2 regions of the Arthrobacter sp. LT660 genome follow, and region 1 is predicted to be linked to the other one. Evidence: riboswitches for the same ligand, from Rfam matches in the RefSeq annotation. Region 1 holds a riboswitch; the other holds the start of a gene.
The links. Region 1 has a riboswitch for S-adenosylmethionine ahead of AC0QSG_RS11905 (flavin reductase family protein). Riboswitches for the same ligand answer to the same signal wherever they lie in the genome.

Region 1 (7,666 bases):
GGCCTGCGGCGCGCCCTGAAGACTCCAGTATCACAGCGGGTTCCCACACCCTGGGGCCATTGAGTAGCCATGTGGATGGAGCTGTGGCAAACCAGCCTCTTATCCACAATTGGACCGAAGACCTTGCCACCATAGACCCTTAATCGGCCCAGCCCAACACGCTTATCCACAGCCCGTGTGGAGAACCTGTGGGTACTACGGCGTGTTGCGTGCACAGACTGGGGATGACCCTGTGGATGACAAAGTATTTTAGTCCTCAATAGGTGTCTGACTAGGCAGTTAGTAGATGTCGGACAATTGCGGGAAATTAGTTTCCCGAGAACATTCAGGTCGACGTTGCATGTTTACTGCCGAGTAAACACCTAGGGGTGCCACCGGTTACCCACATATCCCCAACTTATCCACAGACACGCCCGCGATTCGTCTCCGCAAGCCGCGCGGGTCGTCCGTTTCCACGGCGTAGGTACCGGGTTCATGCTGGATGACGCAGGGATGACAGGGGCGCCGTGGGTTGGTGGGAGGCGGCGTGGACTGGCCAGGTGTCCCGCGTGCCTGCTTTCGCAGGGTCGGCCACCGCACCATCAGAAGGTCCCCGACCGTGCCGTACCCGACCGGCGGCCAGAGAGCCCCTCTGGCCGCGAACGGTCCTTGTGGCCCGTCTGGGGCACTGCGATACTGTGCGCATGACCGAAGCCAAGACGAAGCCGCGCCACGGGGATCCGGCCGGCTTCGGCGCCTACCACTACCGCTACGCGTCCGGTCGCGAGGGCGACGCGTGCGCCGTCGGATTCTCACCCCGGGGCGCCGGGCTCTCGCTGTACGGACTGACGTACGGCTCCGACGCCGCAGCGCTCCTGCCGCGACTCGGCAAGCACCGGACCGGGGCCGCCTGCCTCTACGTCAACAAGCTCGACGACGTCGACCTCCGCGTCCTCGCGGAACTAACCGCCGCGGGATACCGTCACGTCATGGCCGAACTCCACGCCGGCGGCACGGCACCCCAAACCACCTAGCGGCCCGCCCGCCACAAAGGAGCACACGATGTTCGGAATGAGCCCTCCGGAGCTGTTGATCACGGTTCTGGTCGCCGGGGGCCTGGTCTGGCTCCTGGTGGCCTCCATCGCCAACAGGCCACGAAACCAGACCAACGAGGAGGACGACTACATTGCGCGCCTGAACGCGGCGGCGGCGGAGCAGCAGCGGCAGGAGACGGAGCGCGCCGACAGGATCCGGCGGGCCACCGTGGAACGCTCAACGGCCGCCGCCAGGGCTTCCTCCGGCCGCACCGGCCAGGGCGCTTCGTACGCCGCGAGCCGCGCGGCCAGTGCGCAACACCCTCCCGGAGGGACACCGGATCCCGCCTATCTGGAGACACTGCAACTGATCCGCGCGGGCAAGACGGTGGAGGCGATCCGCAAGGTACGTCGGGACACGGGCGCGTCTCTGGGCGAGGCCACGAAGGTCGTCAATTCCATGCGCTCCGCCTGACCGCGCCAACGCGACCGGGACGGCTTATCACGGCGGTTTAAACGAGCGCGGATTCCTGCAGCTTGCGGAATTCGGACCCGTGGAAGACCAGCGGTTCATTTACGTCGCCGTGGGACTCGTGCCCGTGTACGCGCAGGATCACCACGTCGTGGTCGCCAGCGGATACTTCCTGTTCCACGCTGCAATCCAGCCAGAGGGCTGCGTCGTCCAGAAAGAGCGCACCCTCCTCGGTGGTTTCGATCTTGAGTCCCGCGAAACGGTCCCCGTCGCGGGAAGCAATCTGTCGGCAGACACCCTCGTGGAGTTCCCCCAGAACGGACACGCCGATCCGCGCGGCGCCGCGCACGATCGGCCAGGTCCGGGAGGTCTTTTGGACGGCGAACATGACGAGCGGTGGATCCAACGAGACGCCCACGGTGAAGGACGAGGCGACGATGCCCTGCGGCTTTCCGTCCACCGTGGCGCACAGAGCGGCGATCCCGGAGGGGAAGCGGGCGAACGAGTTGCGTAGCGAGTCCGGCTGGAGTCTTCCTGTCAGCGGCATGGTGTTCCTTCGCGTGCTCGGCACTTGCCGCTCCGGGGCATCCGGGCGGCCGAATCATCACCTGGAGCACCCCACTACCGAAAGAGGGTTGCCGTCCAACGAGCCAGGGCTTCGCGTTGGCGCTCTTGATTCACCCACAACGCTAGGCCGGACGGAGGGACGGGGTCAAAGACCCACGCAACATTTCGCAAGGAGACGCGGAAGGGCCCCGCCAACAGGCGGGACCCTTCCGTGTTCAAGCACTCGTTCGGACGGGACGGATCCCGCCGCGTACGTGACTACTTTGCCGCGATGACCTGCAGGTCGAGCGTGGCGGAGACGTCCTCGTGCAGTCGCACGGTCGCCTGGTAGTTGCCGGTCGACTTGATGTGCTCCGGCATTTCAACCTTGCGCTTGTCGATGGCACCGAGACCGGCGGCCTGGACCGCCTTGGCGATGTCCTCGGCCTTGACGGTTCCGAACAGACGGCCGGAAGCACCGGCCTTGACGGTCACCTTGACCGGCTTGGCGGACAGCGCAGCAGCAAGCTGCTGCGCGTCTTCCAAGTTGGCAACGGCGCGGGCGGCACGGCCGGCCTTGATGGACTCGACCTGCTTCTCGCCACCCTTGGTCCAGGTCAGGGCGAAACCGCGGGGAAGAAGGTAGTTACGGGCGTAACCGTTCTTCACCTCGACAATGTCGCCTGCGGCACCGAGTCCGGTGACTTCGTGGGTCAGAATGAGCTTTGCCATGTTGGTATCCCTTCCTTAGCCGCGGCCAGCGCCGGAGTAAGGCAGCAGGGCAACTTCGCGCGCGTTCTTGATGGCCTGGGCGATCTTGCGCTGCTCCTGGACGGAGACGCCGGTCACGCGACGGGCACGGATCTTTCCGCGGTCGGAGATGAACTTGCGCAGCAATGCGACGTCCTTGTAGTCGATGACCTTGACGTCAGCGGCCTTCAGGGGGTTGGACTTTGGTTTGGGCTTACGGAGTTCAGCCTTAGCCATCGTGGAGCTCCTTTGATCTAGTGGAGCCCGCAGAAAGGTTCTGCGGGATGGTGAATATGGTGTTTAGAAAGGCGGTTCGTCAGAGCCGGGGTTGCTGCCCCAGCCACCACCGCCGCCGCCGGAGGACGACGAGGAGGAGGAGGACGCCCACGGGTCTTCCGCCGGGGCGCTCCAGTTTCCACCGGAGTTGCCGCCGCCGAATCCGCCCGAGTTGCCGGCGTTGCCGCCGCCGAACCCGCCGGAGTTGCCGCCGCCACCGCCGGAGCGCTGGGTGCGGGCGACCTTGGCAGAGGCGTAGCGCAGCGAGGGGCCGATTTCATCGACCTCAAGCTCGGTGACCGTGCGCTTTTCGCCTTCCTTGGTTTCGTAGGAACGCGACTTCAGCCGACCCTGGGCGACGACTCGCATGCCCTTGGTCAGCGTCTCGGCGACATTTTCGGCAGCTTCGCGCCACACCGATGCGCGGAGGAACAGCGTTTCGCCGTCCTTCCACTCGTTGGTCTGGCGGTCGAAGGTCCGCGGGGTGGAAGCGATGGTGAAGTTCGCCACCGCCGAACCGGACGGAGTGAAACGAAGCTCCGGGTCACTGGTGAGATTACCGATGACCGTGATGATGGTCTCGCCTGCCATGGTGCCTCCTGTTGTCGGTCTCTACGTAAAGGAAACGCAGACTACTCTGCGGTGACCTTCTGCTCTTCCGGACGGGTGATCTTGGTGCGCAGGATGGTCTCGTTCAGAGACAGCTGGCGGTCAAGTTCCGCGGAAGTCGCCGGGGTGGCGGTGAAGTTGACGACAGCGTAGATCGCTTCGGTCTTCTTCTGGATTTCGTAGGCCAGGCGACGGCGGCCCCAGATGTCGACGTTGTCGATGGTTCCACCATCGTTGCGGACGACGTCCAGGAACTTGCCGAGAGTCGGCTCCACGGTACGCTCATCGACCTCGGGGTCGATCAGTACCATCAATTCGTAATTACGCATGTGAACCCACCTCCTTTGGGCTAAACGGTCACGGTCTTTCCGTAACAGGAGGTTCTTTGCGTTGGCTGCCGCCACGCCCGACTACGGGCACGGCGGAAACAGCCTGAACCATCCTACCGGATGTCCGAACCCCAGACTAACCCCGCCGTGCCGCCCGCACTCGGCCGCCGGTCGACTTGTGGATCGCGCCCGCCGCCCCCGGGCGTGTGGACGCCGAGTCCACCCGCCTAGGTTGCGTCAGCGTCCATCCAGTCCCGCAGCAGCACACACATGGTGATGACGTCGCTGCGCACGCCGTCGAACACGTGGGCGGCAAGCCGCCGGCCCTCGACGACGAACCCCGCCTTCTCGTAGGCCCGCAGCGCGCGCGGATTGAAGGCGTGGACCTCCAGCCCGATGCGGAACAGGTCCGTTTGCGTGAACACGTACTCCAGCAACAGCCGAACCGACGCCGTTCCGAGACCGCGGTCCCGCCCGCCCGGTCCCAGTAGAATCCGCAGTCCGCACGCCTGGTTCCGCGGCTCCCAGTCGTTGAGGACGATCTCCCCGAGGCAGGCGCCGGTGGCGGCATCGACGACGGCAAGATCCATGCGGTCCGGCTGGTCCGCCCGGGTCCGGTACCAGTCCAGCGTCTCGTCGTCGAGCACGCCCGTGGCCGCCTCTAGTTCCGCCGTGCTGTGCACGCTTCCGGTGAGGCGCAGCACCTCGGGATCGGCGAGGATCGGCCCCATCGCCCCGATGTCCGCCTCGGTGAACGGCCGCAACAGGAAACCCTGTCCGAGCAGGGTCGGCTTGTGCGTGAAGATCGTCTGACGCGTCGGTCCGGACATGTCCGCTCCCCCATCTACTTTGCCGCCGTTGGTGGTGTCAGTCCCGGAAGAAGGCCTCCGCGACCCTGGCCAGTCCCAGAGGGTCCTCGACGCCGCACATTTCCCGGGCCGAGTGCATGGAGAGCAAAGGGATGCCGACATCCAGCGTGCGGATGCCGAGACGCGTTGCGGTCAAGGGACCGATGGTCGAACCGCACGGCAGCGCGTTGTTGGAGACGAATTCCTGGTAGGGAACGCCGGCCACGCCGGATAGGCGGGACCACAGCGCGGCACCGAAGGCATCGGTCGTGTAGCGCTGGTTGGCATTGATCTTCAGTAGCGGCCCGCCGCCGGGCAGGGGCCGGTTGGCCGGGTCGTGCCGCTCGCCGTAGTTGGGGTGCACCGCGTGCCCGGCGTCGGCCGAGACGCACACCGAGTCCGCATAGGCCCGCGCGCGGTGGTCGGCACCGGCCCCGAGCCCGGCGGAAATCCGCTCCAGGACCTCCTGCAGCAACGGACCGCAGGCGCCGGAGCGCGACGCGGAACCGACCTCCTCGTGGTCGAACGCCGCCAGCACCGCAATGTGGTCTCCGTCCCCGGCCCGGCGGTGCGCCTCGAGCGCTGCCAGCGAAGCGTGCACGGACGAGAGGTTGTCCAACCTTCCCGAGGCGAAGAACTCGCCGTCGGCGCCGAAGACGGCGGGCGCCTGTGCGTCCGCGATGACGACGTCGTAGCCACCGATGTCTTCCGGCTCCAGCCCCGCGGAACCCGCCAGCACACCCAGGAGATCGGCATGTGAGGGATCGCCGAGCCCCCAGACGGGATTCATGTGCCGCTGCTTGTCCAGCGTCAGGCCGTCGTTGACATTGCGGTCCAGGTGGATGGCCAGTTGCGGAAAGCGCAGCAGCGCTCCGGTGCGGGCCAGGTGTTCCGTCCCGTCCCGCGCGACGAGCCGGCCCGCCAGGAGCAGTTCGCGGTCCAGCCAGGAGTTCAGCAGCGGTCCGCCATAGACCTCGACGCCCGCCTGCAGCCAGCCGTCGCGGCCCGTGGTCGGCTTGGGCTTGAGTTTGAAGGTCGGCGAGTCGGTGTGCGAGCCCAGGATGCGGAATCCGGTGGTGGGGCCGGCGCTTCCGGGTACCATCCACGCGACGACGGCGCCGTCGCGCACCGTGTAGCGCGCGCCCGGCGTTCCCTCCCAGGCCTCGCGCTCCGACACCCGCTCGAACCCGGCGGCGTCTAGCCGGCGCGCGGCCTCCTCGGCCGCGTGGAAGCTCGACGGCGAGGCCGAGACGTAGCGACCCAGGTCCTCGATGTGTTCCAGCGCGGCACTACTGGGCATGTCCGTCCTTCGGTCCTTGTCCGGGATGGTTTCGCGGGGCTCCGGGGCCCTGTCGATACCGGGCGAATGCCATGGCGGCCACGCCCACCACGATGCTACTCCAGCCCGCGGGCGCCCAGCCGAGCACCCAGAGGAGGAAGGCGCCGCCCGCCATGAGGATCACGGAGAGCATGAACCAGGGGCTGCGGAGGAATTCTATGTCCACGCCGGTCCCCTTAGTAGTCCAGGCCCTGGGTGGGCACGACCAGGCCGGTTTCGTAGGCGTACACCACCGCCTGCACGCGGTCGCGCAGGTGCAGCTTCATCAGGATCCGCCGCACATGCGTTTTCACCGTGGCCTCCGACAGGAAGAAGCGGTGCGCGATTTCGGCGTTGGACAGTCCCTCGGCGATCGTTCCGAGGACCTCTAGTTCCCGTGGCGTCAGGTCCTGGAGCAGCGGGTCGCGTTCCGCCGCGACCGCCCGCGCGCCGGCGTCGTCATGCGCGGGCCCGCCGTCGGCACCGGAGGCGCGCACGTAGGTTTCCAGGAGCCTCTGCGTGACCCGCGGCGCCACCACCGCGTCGCCGCTGGCGACCAGCCGGACGGCGCCGACGAGCTCGTGCGGTGCGACGTCTTTCAACAGAAACGCTGAGGCCCCGGCGCGCAGGCCCGCGAACGCATACTCGTCGAGATCGAACGTGGTCAGGATAATGATTCGGGCGTCCGCATTCGCGGCCGCGATGCGACGGGTGGCCTCGATGCCGTCCATTTTCGGCATCCGCACGTCCATCAGAACCACGTCCGGACTCAACAACGCCGCGCTGGCGACGCCCTCCTCGCCGTCACCCGCCTCTCCGACCACGCGGAGATCACCCTCCCCCTCGAGAATCAGCCGAAACCCCATGCGCAGCAGTGGCTGGTCGTCGACGAGCAGGATCCGGATAGGCCGACCCGCTTCGGCCGGCGAGGCCTGAGCGGACCCGCCGTCAGCGTCCGTTTGCTTGGTCATCTTTCGGTTCCCCCTGGAAGGATCGTGGTGTGGTTTCGACGTCCGGGGCGGTCAGGATGGCGTGGACCACCCAACCGCCCCGCGGGCCGGGCCCCGCGTAGACGGACCCCCCGTAGATGGCGGTCCGCTCGGCGATGCCCTGGAGCCCCTGGCCGCTGCCGACGGTCTCGCGCGCCGATCCGGCCGACTGCCCGTCGTCGGCAACCTTAATGCGCACGGTTTGTCCGTCGCGCTCGATTCCGACGTCGACGCGGGTCACGTCCCGGCCGTAGCGCAAGACGTTGGTGAGCGACTCCTGGACGATCCGGTAGACGGTCAACTGCAGGGCGGCATCGTGGGGTAGCTCGGGGCCGGTATGACTCACGCGCAACGGGAGTCCGGCGACCCGGAACCCCTCGAGCATCTCGCGCAGCGAGGACGTGGCGGGCTGGGGCGACAGGGGCGCGTTGGAACCGTCTCGCAGCACCCCGATCGCCCGGCGCATGTCCGCCAGCGCGCTCCGGCCCGTGGAGGAGAGCTCGCACAGGACCCCGG
Region 2 (7,666 bases), 250 kb from region 1:
CTGGTCATAGCCGTACTGGGCCTTCATGGCGGCGATTGTCGCCGGGTCGGCTGCCGCATCGGCGGAGAGGAAGATCGTCACGGGATCGTTGGGCAGGAGCTGCACGGCCAGGAAGACCAGCGTGTAGGCGAGCCAGACGACCAACAGGGACTGTCCGATCCTTCTCGCGATGTAGGCGGCCACGGCGGACTACTCCCCGGTCTTCCAGGCGCCCTGGAATATGGGCGCGGTTCCGGAGGTGAATTCCACGTGTGAGCCCGGGGCTCCCCCGTAGACCTGCACCTCGTCCCACAAGACCAGCGAAAGTGCCTGGTCGACAACCAGTTGACGCTGTTCCTCGGCCACGAGTTCCAGATGTTCCTCGTCGCTGGCCGCGGCGCGTTCCTCGGCGAAGAGTGAGTTGAGGTCCTTGTCCGCGTTGAGCGTCTGGGTGTTGCTCTCCGGTCCGAAGACCGGGCCGAGTCCCCCGTAGGCGAACTGCCGGGTGCCGAAGAACTCGATGTTGGGGTCGATCATGGCCGTGGCGAGGAACGTGTTGTCCGCTGCTCGGTTGACCAGCTTCACGCCGATCTGGCGCCACTGCTGCTCGATCAGTTCGAAGGCGGGTTTGATCACCACGGAGTTGTTGGAGGAGGTGACGGTGACCTGCAGCTTCTCGCCGTCCTTTTCGCGGATGCCGTCTGTTCCGACCTTCCAACCCGCCTCGTCGAGCAACTGCTTGGACTTCTCGGGCTCGTAGGCGAGTTCCGCGGAAAGGTCGACGTATCCGGGCGCCGCGCGGTTGAGCACCGACCCGGCAATCTCGTAGCTATCCGAAAGCACGGTGTCCTTAATGGTCTGGCGGTCAATGCCGACCTGCAGTGCCTGACGCACCTTGACGTCGGCGAGCTTGCCGCTGCCGATGCGCACGGCGGCCATGTTCGCCGTTAGGTCCACGCCCTTCGCGGGAAGCACCTGCGCTCCTCCGGCTGCCAGCGCCGCCTCATCGGCAGGCTGCAGGCCGCGGACGAGGTCCACCTGGCCGGACTGCACGGCGCCGGCACGGTGGGCAACCTCCGGTAGGTACTTCACGGCGAGCTTGTCCAAATAGGCCGCACCCTGGTTCTCGGCCGTCTCGGGGGCCCACGCGTAGTCGGCTCGCTTGGCGAACACGACCTCCTCGTCCGTCTTCTCGGACTCGAACACAAACGGGCCCGAGCCGACGATCTTCGAGATTGCGGACTGGCCCGCGTTGTCCAGCTTCAAAGTTTCCGGGGAAACCAGTCCGGCGGTCACCGAAGAGGTCGCCCGGAGGAAGTTTGCGTCCGGGCTCTTCAGCGTGACCTTCACCTGGCTGTCGGCAAGAACCTCGGCGGACTTGTAGGACGCGAAGTCGACGTTCGGCTGCACCTGGGCGGCCTCGACCCCCAGACCCAGGGCGTCGAGGTTGGCCTTCACGGCCTGCGCGTCCAGCGGCGTCCCGTCGGAGAACGTCACGCCATCGCGGATGGTGAATGTGAACTCGGTCTTGTCCGCGTTGGCCTCGAACTTGCTCGCAATCCATCCGACCAGCTCGCCGTTCTCAGCGTCGAAGTAGGTGAGGCGGTCGAGCACGCTGTTGAGGACGTTCGCCTTCTCGTAGAAGCGCGCGGCCTGGGTCTGCCAATTGTTGATCGGAGTGACCTCGGCATAGGTGAACGTTCCGCCCTGCACCGGCTCGCCGGCGGCGGCCGACGGCTGGTTGCCGGACGCGCCCGATCCGCAGGCCGCCAATGCCAAGGAGGCGGCTCCCAACAGTGCGACGAGTGCGGAAGCGCGGCGAACGGTGCCGCGGCCGGGACGGGAAATACGGGGTGTGGGTTCCATAGTGGATCCTCTCGGTTGTTACCGAGGAACGCTCTGTCCGCAGCTGTGTGGACGTCGGCGGACCGACGTTTAAGAACCTGCGGAGTCTGGCAATCTCCATCGGTCCTGGCATGAGCACCGGCCCCGAGGGGGTGGTTGCTGCGGCGTCAATGAGCCAGGTCTCTCAGCCGCTCTGGATGGTTGTCGTGTGACTGCGGAACCTCCGCGGTCATGTTTAAAGTGTCTTGCAGGATCTTCGATGTGACCAAGGATTACGGCGATATGGCGAAACAAACGGACACGAACCGGCTTGGTGACTCATTCGTTCAATGTTGCTCCAGATGACGCCGGGTTACGTGAGAGTGCGGCGCCGAGTAGCCGGACCGCATTTTTGCGAGGAGTCTGACCGCGACTAGGCGAGGCCAGCGGTCCTCGTCCTCGCGATGGGATGTGGGAGGTGCTCCAGACCGGGTGAAAATATCGAGATCTCCCGGAATTTCGGCAGGTCTCGGCAATATTGGGCGGTCTCGGCTGCAGGAGGGCGGGAGCGGTCGCGGTCGCGGCACCGCCAACCGACCAACCGCTCAACGCGCGAAACCCACCTGGGCCACGTCTCCCACGGCGTCGAACTTCCGCGGGGCGGTTCCATTGACCTCGTAGTCCCCGACGATCCGCGCCTTGTAGATGGTCGGGTTGTGGGTCGCGACCGTGCGCGCGTTCCGCCAGTGGCGGTCCAGGTTGCACACGCGCGCCGTGGACGAGGCGCCGAGACCGTCGAAGAGCTTGGACGCCGCGGACAGCACCAGCGGCTGGACCACGGTCTGCGCGCGGTTGGCGGCCAGCTCGCACACGGCCCACCGCTCGGCCTCCGTCAGCCCCGACTCGCCATCCACGGACTCGACCTCCGCGACGGCGGCCAGCACCACGGCGTCGACCGCGAACGCCGTGGAGGACATCTCTCCGATGAGCTGCAACACCTGCGGCTCCTCACGGACGGGAACGCCCGTACCGGTGCTGAATGTCCGGGTCCGTGCCTGGACGGCCGCGCGGGCGTCGGCCAGCGCGGCCCTCGAGATCCCGGCCAGCACGGCGAGCAGAACCAGCTGGAAGACGGCCGATTCCACGTGCGCCTCGAGCTCGGCCGGCCGAAGCAGGGTGTCGACCGGAACGTCGTCGAAGGTCGTAGATCCCGTGCCGGTCAACTGCTGGCCGAAGCCGTCCCAATCGTCGAAGATCCGCACGCCGGAGTGCTGCGTCGATACGACGGCGATGTGGCGCCCGGCGACGCCCGGCACCGTCGCCGCGACTGCCGCCCAATCGGCGAAGATGGTGCCGGTGCAGTAGTACTTTTTGCCCGTCAGCCGCAACAGGCCGTCGTGTTCCAGGAGCCGGGTGTTGAGCGTTCCGAGTTCATTGCCTCCGCGCTCGGTGTACGCGTTGCCGACCAGCTGTCCCCCGACGAAGCGGGCAAACCAGCGGTTGCGGACCTCCGCGTCGTCCAGCGTCAGGACGGATTCGACGAACCCGACGTGCGAACGGAGCAGGTGGGACACCTGCGAGTCCGCCTCGGCCAACTCGATGAGCAGCCGGAAGGTGTCCGCCAGCGATGCCCCGTAGCCGCCGTCCGCCTCCGGCACGCGCAGGGCGCCGAACCGCAGCTGGTTGAGCCATCCGACCTGCTCGTAGGGCAGCACCCGCTCGGCGTCGCGCACCGCGGCGCCCTCCGCGATGCGCTCGAAGACGGGCCGAAACACGTCGGCCAGCTCGTCGTAGTGGCTGGTTGCGGGCACGCCCGGAGTCAGTTTGATCAGGTGGCGGGCGGGGACAGGGAACTGCTCCACAGTGAATCACTCCATCGGACCTAGCGTGAGCACCTACCTCCCGACGGACGGGAAGGGGTTGCTGCGGCGTCATGGAGCCAGGACTCTCGGCCGCTCTGGATGGTTTGTTGACTCATTTGTACCCGGCCATCGCGGGCTCGCCAAACATCGGACTGCCTCTCCGGGCGCGATTCCGGGATCCAGCGCCCCGTAAATATCCTGAAGATTCGGTGCAAGGACACGCCTTTGCCGAAGTTTCTTCGAAAAATACGCACACCGAAGTATTACGCCGAATGTTTCGGGGATGCGTCGTAACTTGCCGAATGCGCCGGGATGACATTAAGTTGACTCAATACCATCCCGAGCGGCCGAGAGATCTGGCTTGTTGACGCCGCAGCAACCACCCCGTCCGGGGACGGTGCTAACGCCAGGACCGATGGAGTTGAGCATGAGCACCACCACCGCGCCGGACAACCGGCGGACATCCACTTCCACCCGCCAGCCGGGTTCCGCGCTGCCCGTCTCGTTCTCCGGCCTCGGCCGCGCGTTCGGCGACGGCGACGCCCGCCGCGCCGTCCTCGAATCCATAGATTTCGACGTCGTTGCCGGCGAGGTGCTGGCCATCCTCGGTCCCAGCGGCTGCGGCAAATCAACCCTCCTGCGAGCGGTGGCGGGCCTCGACCGTCCGACCAGCGGCGGGGTGTCCATCGACGGACGCGACATCCACGGTCTCGACGACCGCTCCGCCGTCGCCTTCCAGGAACCGCGGCTGCTGCCGTGGCAGACCGTCCGGCGGAACGTCGCGCTCGGACTCCCGCGCGGGACGCCCAAGGCGGAGGGTGCGGAACGGATCGCGGAACTGCTGGACCTCGTCGAGCTGTCCGGACACGCCGACCACCGCCCCCGCGAGATCTCCGGCGGCATGGCCCAGCGCGCCTCGCTGGCGCGGGCGCTGGCCCGCCGTCCGGGCGTGCTCCTGCTGGACGAGCCCTTCGGCGCGCTCGATGCCCTCACGCGGCTGAAGATGCAGGACCTGCTCCTGGACATCCACCGCGCCCACCCCGCCACGGTCCTCCTGGTCACGCACGACGTCGACGAGGCCCTCCAGCTCGCGGACCGCGTCCTGGTCCTCGGCCGGGTTCCCGGGCAGGAGGGCGCCGGCATCACCCAGGTCCTCACGGTCCCCGGCGAGCGCCCGCGCGACCGCGCGTCCGCCGAACTGGCCCGTCTGCGCTCGTCCCTGCTCGAAAGCCTCGGCGTCGACTCCCACCGACACTGACACCGGCTTACCCACCGACACCCCCGGCCGACGTCGGCCACCACCCGCATCCCACACCGCATCCCCGAAGGAACCCCATGATTTCCCACGCCCTGTCCCCCGTCTCCCGCCGCCGTTTCCTCGGACTCGGCGCCGCCGGTGCCGCCGCCGCGCTCCTGACCGCCTGCGCGGGCGAGGGCTCCGGTTCGGAGGCCGCGGCCGGCGCCGCCAAGACGCTGAACATCGACTTCGCCACCTACAACCCGCTCAGTCTGGTCATCAAGGAAAAGGGTTGGCTCGAGGCCACGCTGAAGGAGCAGGGCGTAACGGTCAACTGGCTCCAGTCCGCCGGGTCGAACAAGGCCAACGAGGCCCTGCGCGCCGACGCCATCCAGGTGGGTTCAACTGCAGGATCGGCTGCCCTGCTGGCCCGCGCCAACGGATCCCCCATCAAGGTGATCAGCCTCTACTCGCAGCCGGAGTGGTCCGCGCTGGTGGTGCCGAAGGATTCGACCATCAAGTCCGTGGCCGAGCTCAAGGGCAAGCAGATCGCGGCGACGAAGGGCACCGACCCCTACTTCTTCCTGGTCCAGTCGCTCGAGGAGGCCGGGCTGTCCATCAACGACGTGACCGTACAGAACCTCCAGCACGCGGACGGGCGCGCGGCCCTGGACAACGGCTCCGTGGACGCCTGGGCCGGGCTGGACCCGATCATGGCCGGCGCCGAGCAGGCCGGGGCCACGCTGCTCTACCGAAACCTCGACTTCAACACCTACGGCTTCCTCAACGCCACCGAGAAGTTCCTCAACGACTCCCCGGAGCTCGCGCAGACCGTCGTCGACGCCTACGAGAAGGCCCGCGGATGGGCCGCGGAGAACCCGGAGGAGACCGCCGCGATCCTCGCCGACGTCGCCTCCCTGGACCAGGCCGTCGCCAGCCAGGTCATCCTCGAACGCTCCAACCTCGACGTCGACGGCGTTCCGGGCGAGGCCCAGACCAAGGTCCTGACCACGGTCGGCCCGATCTTCGTCGAGACCGGCGACGTGTCCGACCAGGCGGACATCGACGACGCCGTCGCGACCATCGTCGACGACACCTTCGCGAAGAAGGCGGACGCCTCGACCATCAAGGACGCGTGATGACGCTCGGCCCGAACACCAAGGTCTCCGACGGGGCGGTCGCCGGCCGCGCCTCGTCGACCCGCGGCACGACGCCGGCCCGCCCCCGGGGTGCCACCGCGCGCCGGGTGGCGATCGGCGCCGTCGTGCCGGTGGCCCTGCTGGCGTTGTGGCAGGCGGCCAGCTCGCTGGGATGGGTCTCCGCCGTCGCGCTTCCGGCGCCCGGGGCCGTGTTGGCCGCCGGCGCGGAACTCGTCGAGCGCGGCGAGCTGACCCGGCACATCGGGATCTCGCTGCAGCGCGTGCTGCTGGGCTTCGGCATCGGCGCGGCGCTCGGGCTGGCGCTGGGTTCGCTCGTGGGCCTGTCCCGGTGGGCCGACGCGCTGCTCGGCCCGACGGTCGGCGCGTTCCGCGCGGTGCCGTCCCTGGCTTGGGTGCCGCTGCTGATCCTGTGGATGAAGATCGGCGAGGACTCGAAGGTCACGCTGATCGTCATCGGTGCGTTCTTCCCAATCTTCACCACCGTGTACCTGGCGCTGCGCCACGTGGACAAGAACCTGGTGGAGGCCGCGCGCGCCTTCGGCGTCAACGGTCTGCGGCTGCTGACCACCGTGCAGCTGCCCGCCGTCGTTCCGGCGATCTTCTCCGGGCTGCGGCTCGCGTTGGCGCAGGCGTGGCTGTTCCTGGTCGCGGCGGAGCTGATCGCCTCGTCCATGGGGCTCGGCTTCCTGCTGACCGATTCGCAGAACAACGGCCGCACCGACCGCCTGCTCCTGGCCATCATCCTGCTCGCCGTGATCGGCAAGATCACCGACGGGCTGCTGGGGATTCTCGAGCGCTGGGCCGTGAACCGCTGGGCGTAGGAACACGCCGCGCGGGACGTGCGCCCACGGCCGCATCCCGCCTCCGCGCGCCGGCGCGAATGTTGCGTTTTGCGCGGCACCGGTTTGCGGCCGCGGCCCCGCGGGACCTTTAGTAGTGCTACCGCCAGGATCGATGGAGCTGATGATGACGAACCAGAACGAAACCGAGCGCCTCGCCTTCTGGGAGGAGGCCGCGTCCCGCCTCCAGTGGGCCGAGCCCTGGCACACCACCCACTCGGCCACGCCCGCGGACACCGCCGCCCGCCGCGGCCCCGAGCTTCGCTGGTTCGACGGCGGGAAGCTCAACGCCGCCGTCAACTGCGCCGACCGCCACGTCGCGGCCGGCCGAGGCGACAAGGTGGCCCTGCACTTCGAGGGCGAGCCGGGCGACACGCGGACCGTCACCTACCGCGAACTCACCGCGCTCGTTTCCCAGGCCGCCAATGCGCTGACGGAACTCGGCATCGGGAAGGGCGACCGCGTCGTCGTCTACCTGCCCGTGCTGGTGGAGACGGTCGTGATCACGCTTGCGTGCGCGCGGATCGGCGCCGTCCACTCGCTGGTCTTCGGCGGCTTCTCCGCCGAGGCGCTGCGGTTCCGCGTCGAGGACACCGGGGCCAAGCTGCTGGTCACCACGGACGGCCAATTCCGCCGCGGCACCGCCGTGCCGGTCAAGTCGCAGGCGGACGAGGCCGTGTCCGGGGACAACGCGATCGAGCACGTCCTGGTCATCAACCGCACCGGACACACCGACGTTGACTGGGTCCAGGGCCGCGACGTGTG

Region 2: linked by a shared signal. The riboswitch ahead of AC0QSG_RS13140 (ABC transporter ATP-binding protein) and the one ahead of AC0QSG_RS11905 (flavin reductase family protein) in region 1 are both predicted to bind S-adenosylmethionine.

What each region holds. Positions count from the first base shown of each region.
Region 1 is NZ_CM149651.1:2,557,642-2,565,307, forward strand. Features, by position in the region: partial or broken gene AC0QSG_RS11895 (DUF1801 domain-containing protein) at 726-1,013, shown strand; gene AC0QSG_RS11900 (hypothetical protein) at 1,042-1,488, shown strand; gene AC0QSG_RS11905 (flavin reductase family protein) at 1,526-2,032, opposite strand; SAM riboswitch class IV at 2,048-2,163, opposite strand; gene rplI (50S ribosomal protein L9) at 2,311-2,763, opposite strand; gene rpsR (30S ribosomal protein S18) at 2,779-3,018, opposite strand; gene AC0QSG_RS11920 (single-stranded DNA-binding protein) at 3,082-3,648, opposite strand; gene rpsF (30S ribosomal protein S6) at 3,690-3,995, opposite strand; gene AC0QSG_RS11930 (GNAT family N-acetyltransferase) at 4,223-4,825, opposite strand; gene AC0QSG_RS11935 (M18 family aminopeptidase) at 4,863-6,143, opposite strand; gene AC0QSG_RS11940 (hypothetical protein) at 6,133-6,348, opposite strand; gene AC0QSG_RS11945 (response regulator) at 6,359-7,027, opposite strand; gene AC0QSG_RS11950 (sensor histidine kinase) at 7,110-7,666, opposite strand, start outside.
Region 2 is NZ_CM149651.1:2,812,560-2,820,225, reverse strand. Features, by position in the region: gene AC0QSG_RS13155 (ABC transporter permease) at 1-183, opposite strand, end outside; gene AC0QSG_RS13150 (ABC transporter substrate-binding protein) at 190-1,845, opposite strand; SAM riboswitch class I at 1,939-2,028, opposite strand; gene AC0QSG_RS13145 (acyl-CoA dehydrogenase family protein) at 2,409-3,665, opposite strand; SAM riboswitch class I at 3,674-3,771, opposite strand; SAM riboswitch class I at 3,997-4,087, shown strand; gene AC0QSG_RS13140 (ABC transporter ATP-binding protein) at 4,093-4,923, shown strand; gene AC0QSG_RS13135 (aliphatic sulfonate ABC transporter substrate-binding protein) at 5,001-6,041, shown strand; gene AC0QSG_RS13130 (ABC transporter permease) at 6,041-6,883, shown strand; gene acs (acetate--CoA ligase) at 7,029-7,666, shown strand, end outside.